Regions from separate parts of the Paenibacillus vortex V453 genome, predicted to be linked through region 1. Evidence: riboswitches for the same ligand, from Rfam matches in the RefSeq annotation. Region 1 holds a riboswitch; each other region holds the start of a gene.
The links. A riboswitch is a leader RNA that binds a small molecule or an ion and turns the genes downstream of it on or off. The one in region 1 is predicted to bind cyclic di-AMP.
Positions count from the first base shown of each region.

Region 2: linked by a shared signal. The riboswitch ahead of PVOR_RS03980 (hypothetical protein) and the one ahead of PVOR_RS02385 (C40 family peptidase) in region 1 are both predicted to bind cyclic di-AMP.
Region 3: linked by a shared signal. The riboswitch ahead of PVOR_RS26195 (TrkH family potassium uptake protein) and the one ahead of PVOR_RS02385 (C40 family peptidase) in region 1 are both predicted to bind cyclic di-AMP.
Region 4: linked by a shared signal. The riboswitch ahead of ehuB (ectoine/hydroxyectoine ABC transporter substrate-binding protein EhuB) and the one ahead of PVOR_RS02385 (C40 family peptidase) in region 1 are both predicted to bind cyclic di-AMP.

Region 1 covers NZ_ADHJ01000005.1:15,191-20,979, reverse strand. The annotation lists partial or broken gene PVOR_RS02395 (M1 family metallopeptidase) at 1-1,481, shown strand, start outside; gene PVOR_RS02390 (hypothetical protein) at 1,493-2,320, shown strand; cyclic di-AMP (ydaO/yuaA leader) riboswitch at 2,667-2,805, shown strand; gene PVOR_RS02385 (C40 family peptidase) at 2,810-3,283, shown strand; cyclic di-AMP (ydaO/yuaA leader) riboswitch at 3,685-3,823, shown strand; gene PVOR_RS02380 (C40 family peptidase) at 3,828-4,301, shown strand; partial or broken gene PVOR_RS02375 (GNAT family N-acetyltransferase) at 4,441-4,942, shown strand; gene PVOR_RS02370 (c-type cytochrome) at 5,103-5,459, shown strand; gene PVOR_RS02365 (4a-hydroxytetrahydrobiopterin dehydratase) at 5,575-5,789, opposite strand, start outside.
Region 2 covers NZ_ADHJ01000008.1:37,966-43,754, reverse strand. The annotation lists gene kdpA (potassium-transporting ATPase subunit KdpA) at 1-449, opposite strand, end outside; gene PVOR_RS32955 (potassium-transporting ATPase subunit F) at 480-557, opposite strand; gene PVOR_RS03985 (hypothetical protein) at 707-1,117, opposite strand; cyclic di-AMP (ydaO/yuaA leader) riboswitch at 1,246-1,414, opposite strand; cyclic di-AMP (ydaO/yuaA leader) riboswitch at 1,966-2,137, shown strand; gene PVOR_RS03980 (hypothetical protein) at 2,263-2,727, shown strand; partial or broken gene PVOR_RS03975 (proline dehydrogenase family protein) at 2,751-3,672, opposite strand; gene PVOR_RS03970 (YpjP family protein) at 4,114-4,872, shown strand; gene PVOR_RS31320 (hypothetical protein) at 5,094-5,423, shown strand; gene PVOR_RS03960 (serine hydrolase domain-containing protein) at 5,614-5,789, opposite strand, start outside.
Region 3 covers NZ_ADHJ01000049.1:132,941-138,729, forward strand. The annotation lists gene PVOR_RS26180 (succinate dehydrogenase cytochrome b558 subunit) at 1-122, opposite strand, end outside; gene PVOR_RS30860 (hypothetical protein) at 217-426, opposite strand; gene PVOR_RS26185 (LysR family transcriptional regulator) at 602-1,519, shown strand; gene PVOR_RS26190 (potassium channel family protein) at 1,554-2,228, opposite strand; partial or broken gene PVOR_RS26195 (TrkH family potassium uptake protein) at 2,245-3,586, opposite strand; cyclic di-AMP (ydaO/yuaA leader) riboswitch at 3,652-3,797, opposite strand; gene PVOR_RS26200 (CPBP family intramembrane glutamic endopeptidase) at 4,087-5,775, shown strand; gene uvrC (excinuclease ABC subunit UvrC) at 5,747-5,789, opposite strand, start outside.
Region 4 covers NZ_ADHJ01000053.1:154,112-159,900, forward strand. The annotation lists gene ehuA (ectoine/hydroxyectoine ABC transporter ATP-binding protein EhuA) at 1-144, opposite strand, end outside; gene ehuD (ectoine/hydroxyectoine ABC transporter permease subunit EhuD) at 157-819, opposite strand; gene ehuC (ectoine/hydroxyectoine ABC transporter permease subunit EhuC) at 823-1,476, opposite strand; gene ehuB (ectoine/hydroxyectoine ABC transporter substrate-binding protein EhuB) at 1,478-2,332, opposite strand; cyclic di-AMP (ydaO/yuaA leader) riboswitch at 2,680-2,826, opposite strand; partial or broken gene PVOR_RS33195 (hypothetical protein) at 3,471-3,770, opposite strand; gene PVOR_RS32920 (exosporium glycoprotein BclB-related protein) at 3,890-4,276, shown strand; gene PVOR_RS27465 (SDR family NAD(P)-dependent oxidoreductase) at 4,347-5,090, opposite strand; gene PVOR_RS27470 (flavin reductase family protein) at 5,143-5,754, opposite strand; gene PVOR_RS27475 (VOC family protein) at 5,756-5,789, opposite strand, start outside.

The DNA.
Region 1 (5,789 bases):
GGATCACAGCCTTGTCAAACTAAGATTGCCAAAACCCATAAAAAGTGGGGAAAGCATCACCATCCATATGGAGTTTGAAGTCGAGCTTCCCAAAATATTTGCGCGCATGGGCACCACCGAGAATTTTATTATGGCTGGCCAATGGTTCCCTAAAATTTCAGTCTATGAGCCGGCAGGTCTTCGTGGAAGAACGGATGAGGGATGGAACCTCCATCAATATCACGGCAACTCCGAGTTCTATTCCAACTTCGGCATCTACAGCGTTCGAATCCGGGTTCCCGAAAATTATATTGTTGCCGCTACCGGATTCCCGACGAAGCCCGCACAGAAGACGAATGGCGAGAAGGTTTATCAATTCTATGCGGACGATGTCCATGATTTTGCCTGGTCAGCATCACCGAACTTTGTCACGGCAGAAGAAGCCTTCTCTGCGCCAGGTGTACCGGGTGTCCGCATCAAGCTGTATCTCGATCCTGTGCATAAAGACTTAAAGGACCGATACTTCGATGCTGCCAAATCCGCACTTGCTTCGTTTGGTAAATGGTATGGATCCTATCCATACTCCACGTTGTCCATCGTGGTGCCGCCTGAATCGGGCAACGGTGCCGGCGGCATGGAGTATCCGACGCTGGTAACTGCCTTCGGTGCCAGAAATGATTCACCGGGGTACGAGCTGGAACGAACCGTCATCCATGAGATCGCCCATCAATATTTTTACGGGATTATTGCGAATAACGAGTTTGAGGAAGCCTGGCTGGACGAGGCCTTTGCGACCTATGCTGAAGAGAGAGTGATGGAGAAGGAATACGGTATTACCTCCAACACCGCAGCTCAAGGAGCGTCGATTACCTCACCTGCACCGCTGAAAATGGATTCCTGGAAATACAGCTCCCACGAAAACTATGCACTGAACGTTTACACGAGAGGGAAACTTGTACTGCAAGGCATAGAACGGCAGGTCGGTCCGCGGATGATGGAGAAGATTCTGAACACCTATGTCCCAGAAATACCGTTTCAAGCACCCCACCACGTCCGACTTCCAGAAGGTTGTTGAACAAGTAAGCAAAACCTCCTGGCAGTCTTATTTTGACCAGTATGTATATGGAAACCAAATGGCGGACGTCGCAATCGATCTGATCAAAACCAAAAATAAAGGGACGCAGGACAATCCAGAGTATGAATCTACGGTCAAGATTACAAGCAAAGACGGAGATGTTACCGATGTCCCGATCATATTTGCGTTCGAGGACGGCAAGACCGTGGAGCGAACCTGGAGTGGCAAGGACGGTAAAGTCACTTACACTCTGGACTACACCTCGCCGCTATCCTGGGCGATGGTTGACCCGAAATACTCTATGGTTCTTGAGAACAAACATATCAATAATTATATGAAGGCAGGAATGGATCCGAAAGTGGTGACACGCTGGAATCTCAGCATTACCAAACTCGTGGAGACGCTGTTCGGCAGCCTGTCATGGTGAGGGGTGAGCACATGAAAACTTATGCAGGCCAAGGGTGGACCAGTGTTAAAGACCAATTATACGTCTCTATTCTGCTCTTCTTATACCGTTTGCTGTGGGGATATTGCCTGTACCGACTTGTAAAATCAGCCGTCGTTCCCCTTCTGATGCGGTATCCAGACTCTGCACCTAACGAACTGAGCCGGCTATTGTTCTTCTACGAGGGAGAGATGAGCCTGACGTTAAGCAATACGGTCCATACCTACGGATGGCTTCTGGCTGGATTGCTGCTCATCCGGATGGTGCTCACCCCGCTCATACGGGCAGGCATCTTCTATAACCTCCACCAGGAAGCCCAAGGTGAACGCGGCTTGTTCTTCTTCACGGGAATGCAGAAGCTGTGGAAACCCGTGACGATATTCTATCTGATCGAGTTGATCCTCACCTTTGCTCCCGGCTACTGGATTGTGCCCAAAATTCTCCCGATCCTGCTCAACGGCATCCAGGAGCCCGCTCTGCTGTTCCACGCGCTGCCCTATGCGGCAGGCTGGTTCCTGTACGCCTATCTGATTCGGATATCCCTGCTCTATATGCAGTTTGGCCGTATCGGTGATTCCGGTATGATCAGCTCTATTCTAACTCTCTTCAACAATCTGGGCACGGCAGTCCTCCTGTCCATAACCGTGGGCGGTGCCGCCGTTGTTATACTTCTGCTCCTTAGCTCTGCCTCACTCATCTGGGCAGGACTGATCGGTTTAATTATTCAGCAGGCCTCCTATTTTCTAAATGGACTTTTCCAAATTTGGGTAATTTCCTCCCAGTATCATCTGTGGAAATCATCATCCTCACAGCACTCCTAGAAGTTACATTTCGTTACAATAGTATGATCGACAGGCTCGCGAATAAACTGTAACCGGAAGCGACATGGATCTTAATCCCTGCCATTTTTACAGAAAATAGGATTTCATTTATCCTCCATATTACAAATTTCAGAGCGCGAAATTACAAAAAAAACCGTTCCAGCATGACTGGGACAGGTTTTTTTGTTTAAATATACACTTTCCTCGTTTGCCAAAATGTTAATACTCTGCTAAAATAACGAATATGTTAGTAACAACTTTGTCATCTTTACTGTAACTTTTGCTGGAACTATGTTATTTCGTTAATCATGTTGGAACGTCAGACGTCAATGAATGGGTTCATCAACATTTTAAGGAGCCGAATTCCCATATCGATTGGGAAGCGGGGGATCCGTTTTGGGTGAATTGATCTCGCAAGAGAGGGATCATAGGGGACCTTCAACCGAACCCTTAAGCTAACCTCGCAGGCATTGGAAGGAGCATTTCGTTTTGAAAAAGAAGTTAACGGCCGTTTCTCTCGGCCTGGCCCTCGCGCTCACATTAGGGACCGGAAGCGCTTTCGCCGATTCCAAATTAAATACCGCAATCAAACCAGCCATTGGTGTATCTTATAAAACAGGTGGAACCACAACAAATGGTTTTGACTGCTCCGGCTTCACCACCTATGTTTACAAGAAGCTTGGTCTCAGCCTGCCACGAACATCTACCGCTCAATACAAGGTAGGTACGGCAGTATCCAAGAGCAATTTGAAAGCTGGCGATCTCGTGTTCTTTAACACATCCGGTAAAGGTGTATCTCATGTGGGTATTTATGTTGGGGGTGGAAAGTTCGCTCATTCCTCATCTTCTCGCGGTGTCATTGTCAGTCCGCTAAGCCAAAGCTATTACGCACAGCGCTATGTGGGCGCTAAGCGAGTGATGAGTCAAAGCACGTACAAATCTGTAGCTGTAAACTACAACTAATTGGAACTTTATTGATTTATCCTTATAAGAGAGCCCTGGAGTTTTGAGATTGTGCCGATCTCACCCAGCGGCTTTTTTCTTTTGTTCACTGTGTATACCTCTATAACGTTTGGGACAACGAAAAAGTTCCCGCTTTTCAAAAAAAATATAAATTTTATTAATCCAGAAACAACTTCATCAGCATTATTGGCAGCCCTTCATAAAGATCCTTACCTTTTATATACCCTTCCCGGCCTTCATTAAACGCATATTGGAAAATAATTGATTATACCTGACACTTCGACAGCTGATGCTATTGAATAATAGCGAAAGTCATCAAGAAATAATTGCCAAGCTTGTTTGCTGTCTGATAGAATGGGTACAGTAACAACTTTGTCATTAATGTAAGTGCTTTAATACATAGATTACGATTGCCGAATTCCCATGGATATGGGAAGCGGGGGAACCATTTACGGGTGAATTGATCTTGCTGTCAAGGGATCATAGGGGACCTTCAACCGAACCCTCAAGCTAACCTCGCAGGCAGCGGAAGGAGCTCTTCATGCTGAAGAAGACGTTATCAGCGGCAGCCCTGAGTATTACGTTACTGTTCACTTCAGGCATTGGCAGCGTGTTTGCCGATAGTGCGCTGGACCAGGAAATTGATAAGGTATTGGGTACAAGATATAGTTATGGAGGTACAACCACGAGCGGATTTGACTGCTCCGGTTTTACCATGTATGTGTATGCCAAACTCGGCCTGAAGCTCCCGCATCAATCCGGCTCTCAATTCGATATGGGGACAAGCATAACCCGCAAAGATCTGCGGGCTGGCGATTTGGTGTTCTTCAATACAACGGGGAGCGGTATATCCCATGTTGGCATTTATGTAGGCGATGGCAAGTTCGCCCATGCTTCGTCGAATCGAGGTGTCGTCATCAACCGACTTGCTGAGGATTACTATGATCAGCGTTACGTCGGTGCCAAACGCATCATGAGTGATGATAAGTATGAACAATCGGCCGATACATCATCTTAGATGATAGAGGCTGACGATCCAGTGCACAGACCTACTGCCCGTTAAAGGAGAGCCCGCCTCTCTTTGACGGGCTTTTTCATGCAGCTCGCTCCCTTATATAAAGGGTACATGGATAATATACGAATGGAGGAAACTACCAATGGATGTTACCCCTATTTCATTTCGCGCCGTCATCATGCGTGAGGAACACGCTGAAGAAATATGCACCTGGTCCTATCCCCCCTCCTTACGATATCTATGGCTTCCTTCCTTGGGAGCAGATGAAAGGGCTCGAGGTGGAATTTGGCGATCCGATCATACGCCAGCAGCAATATATCTCGATTCTGGATGACCAGGATTCTCTGTGGGGGTTTGCCCAGCTGTTTCCCATACACGAAGTGACACGGATCGGGCTTGGCATGCGGCCTGATTGGTGCGGGCGTGGAATGGGTAAACGATTTATGCAGACCATAACGCAGGAGGCCAGGCGCAGGAGGCCTACGGATGAGATTGATCTGGAAGTAATGACCTGGAATGAGCGTGCGATCCGTGCTTATGAAGGGGCGGGATTTCGCATCACCGATACGTATGAGCGGCTTACTCCGCAGGGAAAAGGCATTTTCCACTGTATGGTGTATGAGCCTCCAGCAAATGAGGAATAGTAAGCTTGTCTATATGAAAAAGCACAAATTTGTGTATTTTTTATGAAGCCTCTTTGGATCGTTGCTTTTTTTGTCACAACTGGCTATGCTGTCTAGGGATGTTGGTTTATAATGGAGACAAGTGCAAAAGTGCAGTATACATAGAAGGGACGATATGACGATGCAAAAATGGATCATGAGCGGATTGTTCTTCGTCGCATGTGCGTTGGCTATCGCGCTGATGTTTACGCTCCCGGGTAAGGAACAGGTAGCCCAGGAAGAGAAGCCGACCATGCCGGAAGTGACTCTCGATGCTGCCGCAGCGGAAGCCACACTGAAAGCAAGCTGCATTAGCTGTCACGGTGACCAGCTTCAAGGCGGCGCTGGACCAGCTCTGAATCAGGTAGGCGGACATATGGATGCGGATGCCATCTTCAACGTTGTAACCAAAGGTCGTAAAGGAATGCCTTCCTTTAAAGATCAGCTGAAGCCTGAAGAAATCGCAAACATCGCGCTGTACCTTGCTGAGAAAAAATAAAATCAGCTTACACGCAAAACACGCTTGATATCCGGAGAACCTACCGGTGCAAGCGTGTTTTTACATTAATTGGGGCCTATGGCGATTCTAACATCCTCATTGTCTCCCGCTTCTATTACTCCGCCTTGCTGTCCTTGGAACGACTCTTCTCGTAGGCCTCGTTAAATTGCTGCGCTTCCTTAATATCCACAGCCGTAATGCCGCCGTCATCCCATGAAGTAAGACGCAGCGTAACAACTTTATAATCTATGGTGATGTAGGGGTGATGTCCGAAAGCTTCCGAAATAGCTGCCACTTCATCAACAAAAGCGATTCCCTTCATGAAGGAGG
Region 2 (5,789 bases), on a different contig from region 1:
ATGGCCACGCACAGCCCGGTCGCCGCCGATGTAAACATCATCATCGTAATGACAGCCATCTGCGCAAAATAGGATAGCCCCGACTCTCCGCTGTAATGCTGCAGATTCGTATTGGTCATAAAGCTGATGATCGTATTGAATGACAAGGTTGATTCCATATTATCGATTCCGTTCGGGTTGAACGGCAGTACCTTTTGCAGCCGCAGAATCAGGTAGCCTGAAGCTACCAGTATGATATTCGTAATGACAAAGCTGAGAGCATACCCTTTCCAGGTCATCCCCTTGCGGTCTTTCAAGCCAATCAGTGCAAATATCGGCTTCTCTGCCCAGGAGAACCATTTATCGGTTCGGTTATCTTCATTGCGAAATACCTGATATAGATAGGTTCCGAGCGGCTTAACCAGCAGCACCAGAACCAGAATAACGATGGCAATTTGTATAATGCCCATGACGAGTGCCTTCCTCCTTCAGCGGTTCCCCTAGAATTTTTCAGGGTGAACCAGCGCATAAATCAAATACAGAAAAATAAAGAGCGTACATACCAATAATATGATCACGGCTGATCAGCCTCCGGTTCTGAAACCACGCGTCCACACCAGGACATAAACAGCATGAACAGTCCGTAGGTCCCTCCTAATATGAGCACCATATAAAAATCCTGCATAATCCAATCCTCCACGAACCGTATTTGGCATTAAATCTGCAACTAGCTGACAATGGACGAAATCAGGAAAGATACCTGATGATGGTTCGTATGAAGCACCACATCGGCGCCCAGTCCCTTATATATCAACCGCGGATTGCTGGAGTGGGTAATGACGTAAATCGACTTTGTTGTCCATGTCCGGCAAATCCGCAAATAGCGGCAGCACAGATTCAAGCTGCTTTCGAACAGAAACACCTTGCTGACGGGAAACTCGGGAATGATCCAGGTTGACTCGTCTCTGGTATCAATCAGAATAATGTCTTTGCAGCCCAGTTCCATCATCCTCTCCTGCTCGGCCCGATTGTTGGCTATAGCTGCAAACGAAATATGTTTGTACATCAGCTGGCGGATAAATTCCTCCCCGGCCTTATTCGGGGCGGATACCAAGATGAAATCCTGCGGTTTCTCCATGTGTTTCTCCTCCTAAGTTTCAGAAAGAGAAGGCAACAAAAAGAAGCCTGCGGGAGGAGAAGAACTCTTCCCGCAGGCTTCTTATTCATCCACGGTGAAATACACCGTGGCTAAAGTCCACGACAATCGTTGCCTCTCTCGATACGCTTACGAGGTTAGCTGACGGATTCGGGCGTGAGAGTCGCCCTACCCATAGACCGTTATCTTGTCTATGGGATTCACCCCTGAGAGATCAAGTTCATCTCCCGACTGGTTCCCCCGTTCCTTTTCCATTCAAGGACTCAGCGAAAATTGAAAACGAGTAGCATGTTATTCAATTAGCTATTGACTTATATTCCAAGCCTGGCAGAACTGTACAGCCGTCAGAGTCAAGCCGTGAGAGTCGCTTGACCCTGAGCCTCTGGAAGACCCATGGTGCCTTCGCCGAGGTTCTCATTCATAAAGGAGCACCGCAGCTCTCACACTGCCTTGTATCCTTATGAATCTTATCGACCGGCTGCCGCTGTGCCCTGCTCTTGGAATCATCCGTCAATTCATAGTTCGTATCATACGTCCGGCCGTGCGGGATGTAAATGAGCTCAGAAACACGTGTGGCTGAATGTGGAACAAGATCTAACCAGTATGTCTTCATTATCTCTCGAATACTGCTTTATACTATGTATTTCTCTTGTTTTCTCGAATTTATCGCAATCCATCGAGATACTGAGATTTTGCCATGATAATAGATGACAATACCAAATGTACACGTTTTCTTTTACGGATTTCATCGATTTTCGGAATGTATGCGTCAAATACGGTCATTTACTTTTGGCTGCCTCCGGCGTATGATTCATCCATCTATTCGAAACACACGTTATACGCTGAGCTCCCGACAGATCGGGAGACGGGGGAACCAATATCACCGATAGGACTTCTGTTGGTGAATGGGGTGAATCCGCGATGCCTGACCAGGCATTGTGGTAGGGCGCTCTCAAGCCCGAATCCGACAGCTAACCTCGTAGGCGTATTTAGAGAGAACACGATCCAGCCAAGCTAAAGCGGCCGCTTCATCGGCTGCTAACCGGAAAAAGGCCTGGAGAGCGGGGTTTCTCTGCTCACCAGGCCTTTTTGTCTTGCATATAACATCTTATAAGGGAGCGTAGATCATGACGAAACTCATCGAATTCGAAGCACAGGCAACAGCCATCCAAACAGCGCCAACAATATGTGAAGAGCCCATCCGCTATATGGAGATGTTCCGTTTCGACTGGGGCTCGGCTGAACGCTTTATCCCCTGGAGTGATCGAAGCTGGAACTGCGGCTTGTTCAAAATCAGCTGCGGAGAAGCAGCCGGTTATGCGGAATATGCCCTGCCGAGCACGAGAGAATTCGCAGATCTGGTCCGCTGGGCATCTGTATTTGCAAGGCTGCGGGGCATGCCCGTGACTGAGGCCATACGCTATGCTCAGCAGCAGCAGCAATGGGGATCCACTCGGATGCTGCTCGCCGTATCGGCGTTAGCCGATCTGGAGAAGAACCTGCACCAGCATGTAACTCGCGAACGCCTAGGCAGCCTCCCGCTGGAGCGGTCCTTCCTGATGGATTGCTCGCAAGCTTATTATTTCTTTTAAGGTAAGGGCGGTGTTCACACCCCTCACTTGAACATATTTTTCAGCACCATCATGAGGTTAGCCGGCTTCTCCGCCAGCCGCCGGGTGAAGTACGGGTACCACATCGTCCCGTAGGGCATATAACAACGGATGCGATAGCCATCCTCTGCAAGCGCAGCCTGATCGTTCATTCGCAGCCCGTACAGCATCTGAAATTCGAAATCCTCTTTCTCTATGCGGCTCTGCTCGGCAAACACCTTGACCCAGTCGATGATATTGTCATCGTGCGTGGCAATCGCAGTGTACGCTCCCTGATCGAAATGCATTTTGATCAATTTTTTATAGTTATCGATCACTTCGCGTTTCTGCTGAAAGGCGATGGTTCCGGGCTCTTTATATGCCCCCTTTACCAGGCGCAGATTGACCCCCGCCTCCATCAGGCTTCGCACGTCTTCCTCCGTGCGGAACAAGTAGGCCTGCATCACGGTGCCCACATTGGGCAGCCCCTCCTTATGGAGCCGCAGCGTCATATCGATTGTCGCCTGGGTATATGGCGAATCCTCCATATCCAGACGCACGAAATTGCGAAACTCTTTCGCCTTTTTCACCACCGACCTGATATTCTCGTAAGCCTTCTCAAGGTCCAGTGCCATGCCCATCTGCGTCGGTTTCAATGACACATTTGACTGCACTCCCCGCTGTGCGATTCCCTCCACAAGCTTCAAATATTCCTCGCGGTATTCGGCCGCTTCGTCCAGCGTCGTAATGCCCTCCCCCCAGATGATCCAGCGTGACGAGAATGCCCTTCGCATTGAGCCTCTCGATTTCATCCAAGGCCTCATCCAGCGTATTGCCGGCAATGAATCGGCCTGCCAATTTCCTTCCGTATTTGATCGACAGCCACTTCACGAGTTTATTGCCGGACACCGTCAGGATCACTTTACGGTAAAACTCGGTTCCGTCCATGCATGCGCCCCCTTTGTAAGGTAAACCAAATGCACCTCTACCTTAACTCATATGCAAAAATCATGACGGCATGCAGGAAGACATACATATCACGCAGGCAATGGCCGTGTCGGAGCGATTCTGGCTTTCCGGCATGCAAAGAAACCTCTCCATTACGATAGTGGAGAGGTTTCTTTGCATGCCGAAGATTCTTTTATTGAGCATTTTAAAATCATTATAGTTCCGATTGATTTTTCGATTTGCAGACAATTGAAGTAGAAAAGTTCGCCATATGTAAAAGAGATAACTGTAAATATTATAATATACCATTTTTACTATTATAAATTCATAATCACACTATTTTTTTAGAGAAAACACAACTTTTTTCATTTGTTAAATTTTAGGATTTTAATATATATTATTCGTGTTAATTACAAAAAATAACAGTAAGGGGTTGATTTTTTGAGTTTTTGGGGAGTAATTAAAAAAGTAGCCGCTTTTTTGGCTTTGGTAATGTTATTAAATACGGTATTTGCAGCAATTACTGTATCCGCGCTTCCTGCACATAGCGAACTGCAAAAGACTCAAGAGGAATTAAAACTATCAGAAAGCGAGATTCAAGAACTTCTATTATTTATTCAAGAACATTCTACAAGCATAGAGGAAGCAATCCAAACAGACAACAATTTAAAATTAAAAATGGAGGAATACGACGAGTACAGCAAAGAATTTGCCTTGATACTTGCTTTTGCAGATATAGCAAATAGTCAGACCTCAACGATTAGTCACTTGTCAGATCCCAGTATTCAGAGTGAAATTTCACCGGCGATTTGGCCTATTGTTTGGGCGGTTGTTGCTGCTATAGTAAAAGCAGCTGTAAAAAAGAAGATGGGAAAGAAAATCCAGCAGCAACTCGGTGATCGTTTCGATAGAGAAGTTTGGCCTCAAATAGAGCCAGGAATTAAAGCGCAATATGAAAGATATGGTTATACTAGAAACAAAGGACCTGAGTTACCTTCCGCACCGAACGGGATTAATCAGGGCGAGCAAATTATTTCTTTATTTGGTCAAGATGGTACAGAATATTTGAGACTAGATGTCTTTACTTCCCAATCAAGAAATCATACTCGGTGGCACTATCATACAAAAGATGATTGGCCTGATCATAAAGGAAATATTGATTTATACCATAATTCACTTCCAAAGTGGGGTTCAGAGTAAAGTTGCATAAGAGACGATTTCTATTAACGTTTGGTCGAAATTTAGACCATAGTAATATCGACTACTTGGTAAAAAGCCGATTATCCAGGTATAAGGGCGGAATCCAGAAAGATTATTTTAATACCGTTCTTAAAAAAGGCGCCGAAGTTATTCTAAACTACCAGATTATCGATACGAATTTTGATCGAATATCGTCCAGGTATTATTTGGACGACTTTCATTTGACGGAAGCTCAAAAGAACGGCTTCCTGCTTTCATTAAGCAAGCTGAAAGGCACCCATGTCTGGTGCGATCCTAGGATTCAAGGTCATGCGTTCTGTGTAGTGGGTGATATTGAGTTCAGTTTTTATGTGTATCGGTCACTTGAAGGCCAGGAATACCGCTTTCCTCAATACTACAATCATGACGGTAACGCTGATATTATTGTACATTCTCAGCTGCCTAAAATGCCCGAAGAAGAACAATATTTGTGCTTTCCGACTGATTGGAGCCTAGAGGTCAAAGATGAAATAACGATCAAATGGATACAGAAGCTGATTAATTGTAGTTAACGATACTCTAAACCCAGCCGACTCGAACCAAGAAGGTATAAGAATATACTGAAAAAGCTGAACTAGCATCATCTAGTTCAGCTTTTTACATAATTTCAGTCTGTAAAAGGCCAGGTTGATTAAACTTTAGCCCATTGGTCTGATGACGACCACATCATATCCGTTTGGAGAAAAGCAAAAATCACATGTTCTACGCCTTGGCCTTGCCGTTAATCTCCCGGACCACTTTGCCCTGAAACGATTGGTTCATCCAGTAAGCGAGATGAATCCCCTCCTCATTGAAGGTACAATCCGTGGTTAAATAGAACGGCGTCTCCGTCAACCGGATCGTCAGTCTCAGCGTCTGGTCGTTCCAGGTCATGGAGG
Region 3 (5,789 bases), on a different contig from region 1:
TCAAAGCCCTTCTTTCCGCCCTCGAAAGCCTTAAAGTTGGAGATCATATGGCTGATCAAGAATGCTCCCAGCGGTATGACACCAAGTAAGGAATGTAGCTTTCTGGAATAATACCCTTTCATTAGTTGACGTTCCCCTTTCCAATGTGCAGCGTTTTCATTTTCAATCTTTCCTATTTTCAGAACAATTACACTTTCCCTGTCCTAAAGAGGTTGTTCAAAAAGCCCGCTTGGGATCGCGAAGTGAATCAAGAAGCCACTCGGCATCGAATCTTGAATTCAGCCGCACCTTCCGGTGCAGCGTACCCAAACTTCCAGCTGCGCACCTGACGTCCCTGGCTTCATCCAATCTAAGCGTTTTGAAGAAACGCACACCGGCAGCACAAGCCTCAGTATTGAAAACCGACCTCTTTGAACGCGGACTCAAACCGTTTCAACGACAAAAAGCTGCCTATTTCTGCAATAGTGTGAACAACTTGTGTCATGTCTCATGTTACTCCTTTTTTTCTTATAATGGAATTGCAATATAATTATTAATCGTTATAATCTATACGCATAAGCAATTATTTGCACGTATGTCTATTTTATATAGGAGGAATTTCATGTTCGAGGAACTGGACATGTTTGCCGTCGTTGTAGAGCAATCCAGCATTAATCAGGCGTCCAAACTGCTTAATTTGTCACAGCCAGCCCTGTCCAGAAAAATAGCGAAGCTTGAGGATCAGCTCGGACTGCAGCTTTTTAACCGCCGCGGCAAACGCCTGGAGCTCACCTCCATCGGTCAGATTGTGTACACCTTTGCCCTGGAGCAGCGGCAGCAGCAGCTCAAATTCATGCAGACTTTGGCCCATTACCGGGAGGGCGACCAAATATCGATCAATCTGGGTGCCAGCCTGACCACCCTTCAGACGACGCTGCCCCCGCTGGTCAATGCATTCATGGAGCGCCATCCTGCAGCCGAAATCAAGCTGATTACCGGCAAAACCCATGAAATCGTTTCGTATGTAAGAGATAAGCGGGTGGATGTCGGCATCGTTGCCTCCTCAATCAACCAGCCCGGCCTAAACTGCATTCCGCTGTTTGATGACCACTTGGAGCTTGTCATTCCCTCATCGCACCCGCTGGCTGACATCGAGGACGTCGGAATTGAGCAGCTCCAAGGACTGCCAATGATTATCTTCTCGACCGGAACGTGGTACCGCAAGCTGACGGATGACCTGTTCCACCGCTGGGGCATTATGCCGGATATTCGAATGGAAATTGACTCCTTCGAGGCGATCGTCCGTTTGATTCCTACCTGCAAGGCGGCAGCACTTCTGCCCAAGTCGTATCTCCGTCCGCAGTTATTATCCGATAACGGACTGGTCGACATTCATATTCCCGCACTCATCGAAACCCGTCGAACGACGTCGCTGATTTACGGCCAGGCCTCGGAGCTCAGCAAAGCGGCCAGCAGGTGGATTGACGAGACAGAGATTCTGTTCCGGAGACTGGAAGAGGAAAAATCAAAAAAAACCTGACAGCGATCATAGCCGTCAGGTTTTTCTTCTATATTTATTTCTCAAGCATGTTCACGACTTCAGATTCAAAGCGGTCTACGTTATCATTGGATCCGATAACGACCATAATATCGCCCGAGTTCACCACGTCCATGGCGGTCGGAGCCACAATAATGCCGGTTTGCTTATTCAGGGCTACCACGCTTACGCCATAACGAACCCTCGTATTCAGCTCGCTCAGTGTTTTTCCGTCCATGCAGTCCGTAACCGTCATCTCCACAATCAAATAGTCCTTGGATAATTCGATATAATCAAGCAGGTTCGGCGTAACGAGCTGGTGAGCTACCCGAATGCCCATATCCCGCTCCGGAAAGATGACCCGGTCCACGCCCAGCTTCTCCAGAGCCCGGCCATGCAGGACCGAAATCGCCTTGGCCACTACCGTGGTAACACCAAGCTCTTTCAACAAGATGGCGGATAAAATACTCATCTGGATATCATTCCCGATTGCAACAATCCCACAATCGAAGTTGCGGATCCCGAGTGATTTAAGCACCTCTTCATCTGTAGCATCCGCGACCACCGTATGTGTTAGCAGCTCGCTCATATCCTCGACAACCTCTTCGTTCCGGTCGATGCCGAGCACCTCATATCCCTGTTCCATCAGTTCAAGCGCCAGGCTGGAGCCAAATCGTCCTAAACCGATAATTGCAAATTGCTTTGGTTTCATGTCTCTCCTATACTCCTTATCCAATAATCATTTTGCCTTCCGGATGACGATATAATTCTTTACCCTTTTTCGGCCCTAGTGCATAAGCAAGTGTCAGCGGACCCAATCGTCCTGCAAACATCGTAATACTGATCAATATTTTGCCGAACACGGTCAGATCAGGCGTTAAGCCCATCGAGAGCCCCACCGTACCGAACGCGGACGTTGTTTCGAACAGGATTTCCAGGAACTCCCCTTCCTCTGTCGTGGACAGAATCATGGAGACCGCAAGAACGAGCAGCAAGGCGAGAAGTGCGATGGTTAACGCCTTCAGTACCCGCTCCTGTGCAAGCCGATAACGGAACATGACGATGTCGTCGCGTCCCCGCATCATGGCGATGACCGCACCAACCATTATGGTAAACGTCGTTGTTTTGTATACCGCCCCCGGTTGATCCGGGAGATGCGCCGATAAACATGAGAATCACGATGAAAAACTGTGTGGCCTGCCTTAGGCCCGTAATATCTATAGTATTCGCACCCGCTGTGCGCGGCGTTACGGATTGGAACAACGCTCCTAAGAACTTCCCGCCCCAATTGAGGGAGCCGAGCGTTCGCGGATTGGTGAATTCAAATATGAGAATAACGATAAATCCGAGCAGCAGCAGCGCTCCTGTCATAGAGAGCACCACCTTGGAATGCAATGACAGTCTCCGCTGTTTCCGAAAGTCAATCAGATCAGACAATACAATGAAGCCAATACCGCCTGAAACAATCAAAAACATCACGACTACGTTTACCACCGGATCGTATACATACCCGGTCAAGCTTCGAAAATCGCCAAACAAATCGAAACCGGCATTGTTGAACATGGTCACCGCATGAAAAACACCGTAATATATCGCTTTTCCGATCGGCATATCAAACGCCCACCGGATAGACAGCAGTACAGCGCCACAAGCCTCAATCACGAGTGAGTATAACAATACTCTGCGAATCAGCCTTACGATGCCTTCCATCGAGGATTGATTCATCGCCTCCTGCAGGACAAGACGATCCTTGAGGGAAATTCGCCGTTTGAGGACCAGGGCAAACAAAGTAGCCATCGTCATGAAGCCGAGCCCGCCAATCTGAATCAGCAGCATGATCACGATCTGACCGAAAGAACTGAATGTTGTCCCTGTATCCACCACAACCAGACCCGTTACGCACGTTGCTGATGTCGAAGTGAACAATGCATCAATAAATCCAAGCGGCTCGCCGGTTCTACTGGAAATCGGCAGCATTAACAATGCAGCCCCGATGAAGATAATGGCCGCAAAACCAAGCACCAGAATCTGCGGCGGGGACAACCTGAGCCATTTTAATTTGGAGTTCAATCCGTCACCTTCTTAAAAAAAGTCAAAGAAAAAAGACACTGGAAAACGCAGTGCCCCTTACGGTCTGGTTCCTGTGCTGCAGCCTACGAGGTTAGCTGACGGATTCGGGCATTTCCACAGGTCGCCCTATTCATTATTCTATAGAATAATGAAATTCACCCCAATTACATGGTTCCCCCATTTTCAGTACGAAATTCGGCTGGAATATTCAGTTCCTTGAAGCATGATGTGATTATAACCCAATCCGGTACGTAACCCAACGCCGTTTTTCACCCAAAAAGTCTTTAAAAGAGCTCGAATTGGGCATATTCAAGAATACAAGCGTATGGTTCTCTAACATTTTCGAAACCTTTCATTCATTTTCATCGTTTTATTTCATTATTACCAAATTGGGATAAGCTGCTTATCCCTTTCATATCTATGTTATATTGGCTCTATGCGTTCTTCATCAGGCAGCTCTAATACCCAGTGGAGTATCAACTTTCCAGAGGAGGAAATTCATGAATCGTGCAAGAGAGCCTTTGAGGCTGAAGCCCAACTTGAAGCAGCTCATCGCGCCTGCCGCAGTTGGCCTGATTTTGTTCCTGTTATTTCAGGTATTTCCATCAGCCAATACGGATTCTACCGAGATGGCCACTCCGGATATTATATCCAAAGCACAAGCCCAGCAAGCCGCTTCCAGGTTCGCGCAGGAGCACTTGCAGTTCGCCGCTGCGGAAGCTGAGGAGACATTGATTACATATCAATCCAAATCGGAGCTTTACGGATATTTAGCGAGGGAAAAGAAACTCTCGGAGTACAACAAAACCTTTGAGGCCAAATATCCCTATGACGTATACCGCGTTCGCTTCAGCGAGCCGGGAGGCGATGCCCTCAATGTGGACGTGCATATGCAGAATTCCGGCATCGTCGGGTTCTCGTATGATTTTGCCCGCTCCAGTTATGACCGGATTGAACTGAACAAGGGTAAAGTGCAGAAACAAATGCTCCTTGTCGTAGAGGACGGCATGACTTTGACCGATAAGCAGCAGCTTGCCGAGCCTTGGCTCAAGCGTGCAGGCTACGATATTTCGCATCTGAAGCTGGTTACGCGGGAAGGAGAACCCCGGCTGAAGTACGTGGATCCGGAAACCAAGATCGGCGATTCCGTGCTGGAGCTGCGCTTCACCTTCGAGCACGGGAAATTACGCTCCTATGAGCCATCCTTCTCGATTCCGGCTGCGCATTCCGCTTATGTTAACAAGCAGACTCAAGATGCAACACTGCTGACGCTGGCGGGTTACGGTTTGTTTACCCTGATTCTTGGCATACTTGCCATTGTGTACAGTGTGAAGACCAGAGCTTACACCTCGTTTAAACGCGGCTTGTTCCTATCGGCGCTGCTATTCGTTATTCAAATGCTGAATACGTACAATCTGGTACCCGTGTTCAAATCCGAGGGCATGTCTTCTACCGGCATTCTCGGCATGATGATATTCTATGCGGTCTATTCACTCATCTTCTCCGCGCTGCTCTACTTTTCCCTGGTCGGGGGCAACGGGCTGTGGCAAAAAGAAGACGGCCTTAACCCATGGCCGCGGGCCAAGGAAGCCGGGTATGGACGTTATGTGCTGGATAGCATGAAGCTGGGGTATATGTGGGCGTTCATTCTGCTCGGAGTTCAATCTCTAATCTTTATTGTTCTTGGTCTTACCTTGAATACATGGTCCACAACCGATGCCACGCAATCGCCTTACAATATGCTGTATCCATGGCTGTTCCCTTTGATGGCCTGGTTTGCAGGCATATCGGAGGAAGCCGTATACCGGCTGTTTGGTATCAAAATGGTGAAGAAAATCGTTCGCAATACCTTTGTGGCAAGTTTGATCACCTCGCTCATCTGGGCGCTGGGGCATACGCTTTATCCGATATACCCTGTGATCTCGAGGCCTATCGAGCTGGTCATCATCGGCTTGCTGTTCAGTTACATCTTCTTGAAATACGGGTATCTCGCGGCCATGTTCTCCCACGTCATCTTCAACAGCATTCTGATGGGCCTCAGCCTCGTTATGCTCAAGGATACCGCCAACTTACTGATCGGGGTGTTCTACATGGTGCTGCCGGGAATTGTTGCATATTTGATATACCGTTTCAATCCGACAAAAAAAGAGAAGCCGTATGTTACGACTCCTCCTCACGAAGTGCATTAAGAATTTGCGTTGCT
Region 4 (5,789 bases), on a different contig from region 1:
ATCGATGCCTTTAAGCACCTGGAGATCACCAAACGACTTCGTCACGCCCTTGTATCTCACCATCGGCTTCACTTCCGCTGCCGGGTTTGGATCAGGCTGCGGCACCTCGGCTCCGGCAAACGCATCAATTACTACTGCGTTCAATAGACTCCCTCCTTATTTTCCACGCTGCAGATTCATTCGTTTCTCCAGCCTTTGCACCAGCAAAGACGCGATATAACTGATAATCAGGAACAGAATGCCAACCAGCGTATACGGCTCGAATGCACGAAACGACTGGGAAACGATATTCTTGGCTGTCAGCATCATCTCAACAAGCGTAATGGCACACAGAATCGGTGTCTCCTTAAACATGACAATCAAATAATTGCCCAGCACCGGAATAATAGGCGGCACCGCTTGCGGCAGAATAATGCTCCGCCAGGTTTGAGTTTTCGTGTAATTCAGAGCAGTTGCAGCTTCCCACTGCCCCTTGGGGACCCCTTCGATGCCAGAACGATACACTTCGGACAGATACGTACTGTAATGCAGCCCAAGACCGATCACCCCGGCATAGAAGGCCGGAATGGAGATTCCGGTAAGGAGCGGCAGACTGTAGTACAGGAAGAAGACCTGAACCAGCAGCGGTGTATTGCGGATAAATTCGATAATACCTTTGGTCATGAGCGACACAGGCTTCCACTGGCTTCGAGCAGCAAAGGCAAGCAGCAGCCCGATTATCAAGGCCACCACAAAAGCGCAGAGCGTCACCCATACCGTCATTTTTAATGCACTCAGCAATTCCGGCAGGATATCAAACACATAATTCCAATCCCACATCCGCTATAGCCTCCCCGTCGTCCATTTACGCTCCAGCAGCCGAACTGCCATCGAGACAAGCGTAGCTATGACAAAATACATAAGAAGCAGCAGCACCAGAATCTCGGTTGTCCAGGAAATATAGTTGTTGCGCAGCACCATGGCCTGATACGTCAGATCCGCCATCGTGATGAAATAGACAAGTGACGTAGATTTGATGAGTTCCACCAGCTGATTTCCGAATGGCGGGAGCATTCGCAGTGAAGCTTGAGGCAATATAACATTCCACATCCTTTGCCATGGCTTCATATTAAGCGCCACCGAAGCTTCCCACTGTCCTTTTGGAACAGCCAGCACCGCGCTTCGGACAATCTCGGAGCCATATGCGCCAAAGTTGAATCCAATCGCAAGGATGGCTGCCAGCATTTTGGGAAGCTCAATGCCGATAAACGGAAGAGCAAAATACAACCAGAACAGCTGCACCAGCAAGGAGGTTCCCCGAAAGATTTCCACATACACGGCTGTAACCGTGCGGACGATCCACAGCTTCGACAGTCTGGATAAACCGGCTGCGAAGGACATGGCAATGGCCAGAACAGCTGAAAAGAAGGCGACCAAAACCGTAATCTCCGCTCCTTTCAGCAGAGTAGGAAGAAAATCGATCCATGAATTCGGCATACTATTCACCGCAAAGCGCAGCGGCTGTCATCTCGCCCGGCAGCTCTTCTTCGGTAAATCCAAACTTCTGCAAGATCTCCAGCAGCTCACCTGACTCCTTCATTTTTTCAAGCTCCGCATTATAAGCCTCCTGGAATTCGGTATCCGCTTGACGGAATGCCGTGGCCCCATAGCCCCGAACGCTTTCACCGTCGATGACCGGCTGTTCGAAATCCGCGACGCGTTCGATGTTGTCATCGCTGGCCGAATCGAGCATCGCCTGCAGGGACGGTCCCGTCATGGTAATCGCCTGCACCCGGTCTGCCTGGAGGGCACTGATGGCCGAGGCCTGATCGGGAACCTGTATGATCCGGTCCGAAGGGATGCCTGACTTCTCCATATAGCCGATTTCAACCGCGCCAGTCATGACGGCCACCTTCGCCTGATCATCCTTGGCAATATCTTCGTAACTTCCGAGTCCACTTGGATTCCCTTGCTTCACGGCAAGAGCTTCCCCTATGCTGTACTCCGGATTAGCAAACAAAACGGCGGAGCAGCGGTCCGGATTGATGAACATGCCTGCAGTGATCAGGTCAAACCGTTCCGCCTGAAGCCCGGCAACCAGGGAGCCGAACTCCGTAAGCTCACCTCTCATCTCCTTAATGCCAAGTCGCTCCAGAATGACACGGGCAATCTCAACGGCTTCGCCTGTAAGCTCCCCGCTGGCCTCTTTGTAGGCATAAGGCTTTTCATTGGCAAAACCTACGGTAATGTACCCCTGCTCTTTGGCCCGTTCCAGCGTGCTCCCCTTATCGCCGCAGGCCGCGAGCGATACCACCATAACCAATGACAACAACAGCACAACAACTTTCTTCAACACCTTCCACAACCTTTCGCAATGACTTTGTCGTTCCTAAAAACGGCATGATGAAATTATCCATGTTAACACATGTGTTAACTCGGATATGTGACATTCAGACACACTTGCACAGTCCGGGGGCTCAGGGGAGAGGTTGCATCCATTTCCCTGTGCCTTGTAAACCCAAACCGTCTGACTGATTCAATTGGCTAAACATTAGCAGGCATTGCCCTCCTCTTTTGCAGAATACAAAAAGACCACCAAACAGGGGATCTAGACATAGCTCCGCCAGCAGGGGGTCAAAAAATAGAGAAAAGGCCCCTATAGAGAATAAAGGGCCTTTGTTATGAACATCCATTATGTATACAAGACCCATCCACTGCTGACGAGGTTAGCTGACGGACTCGGGTAAGATGGTACCCTACACTCGTGAATTCAAGTGACTCGCCCCTGATGAAACTGGTTCCCCCGCTCTCCGGAAATGTATGCCGGAAACTAAGCGTGTGTTCATGATAAAGGGAAGCTCAGTAAAAGTCAAACCCCTGGAGCTGCATTTTCTGGAAATTCGGAGGTGAAATCAGCGCTCTTCCAAGGCATATTAGTAGCCATAATCTCCACAAATTCAGGGCTGTCCCCTGCCTGTCGCCTCCTTGTTCGGAGGTGTGTTTTTCGCTATACAGCAGGCATTGCGCCCATCAGATAACAGATAATTCATGCGGTAGATCATTCATGACATGAATCATGAACGATGCAGAGGGGACAAGCCCTCAACTTCGAAACAGAATTTTTTTTTTTCTAACACGATCCACTTATAAGCTTTGTTAGCCCCCAATTTCGCTATTCCAATATCATCACGATCGCTTTTTTTCGCTATTCGTTTATAGACTGATTCCTCAGAGGCTATCGTACATTCTTAAAATAATAGGTATATATCTATCATTTATAAGCTGTTAACCCATGCGGCTAAGAGAGCATTTGCGTAGTATAAAGCAAATCTAAAGGAGGTGCTTGATTTGGATCGTTCTTCTAGAAAGAGAAAATTGTGTGCTCTTAAAAAGATAGAGAAAAAAGTACTGCACGCCAAGAAAAAAAGATGTCCTGATAACGGCAATAGTGGTAAAGGTGGACACAAGCCGATTCGTCGCCACTGTGTCAGAGGTCCCCGCGGACCGGTTGGACCGCAGGGACCTCTTGGACCAGTCGGACCTGTGGGGCCGGTTGGAGCTCTTGGACCCGTTGGACCGGTCGGGCCAGCTGGGCCAATTGGGCCTGCTGGACCTGCTGGATCGTCAACAGGCATTCCGGGTCCAACAGGACCTGCAGGACCCGTTGGACCTGTTGGACCTGTCGGACCTGCCGGTGCTGCTGGAGCGATCGGACCCGTTGGTCCTGCTGGAGCCGTCGGCCCTACTGGGCCAACAGGGGCTACTGGGTTGCCAGGTGGAGGAGCGATCATTCCTTTCGCATCCGGCATACCTCTTGCGCTTACAACCATTGTTGGAGGTTTGGTCGGAACGGTTGGTCTCGTAGGCTTCGGTATTTCGGGTACCAACCGTTACGCTCGCTGGCGGAACGATCGACCTTACGGGTGCGGGAGGTACTGCGCTTGACTTTGCTTTCAATACGCCACGCGCAGGCACCATCACGGCAATTTCCGCAACCTTCAGCAACACCTTGGCACTCGACCTGCTTGGAACTACTGTTACGGTCACAGCCCAGCTGTACAGCGCTCCGGCTACAAGCAATATCTTCACGCCAATCCCCGGTGCCCTTGTCACATTGGCTCCCCCATATACCGGCGCAGTCACATTGGGTACGGTCAGCAACGGCTTCTTGGATGGCCTGGCTATTCCGGTTGCAGCAAATACCCGCTTGTTGATGGTATTCTCCACAACAGCAACAGGTCTGACTCTGATCACTGCAACTGCCGGTTACGGCAGTGCTGGCGTCAGCATTATATAATTTGCCCTATCCCGTATCTGTCATATATAACAAAGAAGCCCCGAGCATGCTCGGGGCTTCTTCATATGGTTTAAACCGCTGTATATCCGCCATCCACCAGCAAGGTGGTGCCAGTAATAAAGGATGCGTCTTCGCTGGCAAGAAACAGCACGGCTTTAGCTACTTCTTCAGGCTGCCCCAAGCGCCCCATCGGATGCAGGCCGACCAAGTGCTGCGTGATCGCTTCAGTTCTTCCCTGAATAAGCGGAGTATCGATATAACCCGGGCACACTGCATTGACCCGGATTCCTCTGGAGGCATAATCAGCGCCCATCGACTGCGTCAGCAGCTTAACGCCGCCTTTAGCCGAAGCATATGCGGTTACTCCTGCTTTTCCGACATGGCTATGGATCGATCCGCAGTTTACAATAGCCCCGCCCGATCCCTGGGATAACAGCTGCTGGATTACATATTTATCACAGAGAAACACGCCTGTAAGATTAATATCAATCGTTCTCTGCCAATTCTCCATCGTTAACTGATCTGCGGGAGCGTCATGCGCAATGCCTGCATTCGCAAACAAGATATCCACACGCCCATACTGCTTGACCGTCTGTTCAACCATGTTGGCAACATCCTGCTCCTTGGTTACATCGGTTTTGACAAACAGGGTGTTAAACCCCGCTGCACTTAATTCGTCTGAAACAGCTTGTCCCCGGTCAGAGAAATCCGCAATAACAACGCTGGCTCCCTCTTTAACAAAAAGCCTTACCGTTGCCTCGCCAATCCCGCTGGCGCCTCCTGTTACGATAACAACCTTCGATTGAAATCTCATCCGTTAACCACTCCTCCTATATCGTTGAATTATTTATCGTATCTCGCCTGCGTTATAATGGCCGCTCAATGGTGAACATATCTCCCAGAGCAGCATAGATGTTCCCCGCCATACGGCTCACAGGCTTCAGCTTGGCAGCGTCAATCCGGCCCTTCTCGTAGAGTTCCTCCGATACGTGAAACCTTACCACGCGGACGATCAGCAGATCAGCAGCTGGCCTCTGTTCTGCGTCATTCAAGGCAACCGCCTGTTCCAGTACACATTCCATGCGAATCTTGCTTTCCTGAATGCCGGGAACGGCAACAGCCTCACTGGCCACCGGCGTCAGATTCGTTCGTTCAATCTCGCTTTCATGCGGTAGAAGATTCGCAGCCGTTTCATTCACGGCTGCCACGTTATCTTCGTCCACGATATGGATGACAAGCTCACCCTTAAGCATGGCATTCCTCGCCGTATCCTTTGCGATGCCATTCTTTCGCTGAACCGAAACGGACAGCATGGGAGGATTGCTGGACACAATCGAGAAATAGCTGAACGGCGCCGCGTTCAGCACGCCATCCGCTGATAATGTTGTAACAAAAGCGATCGGTCGGGGGACAACACTGCCAATCAAAAGCTTGTAATTGTCCCGTTCGTCTTGGACTTTTGGATCAATGGATATCATTTCACTTGCCCCTCTCCAGTGTACGAATTTGGATC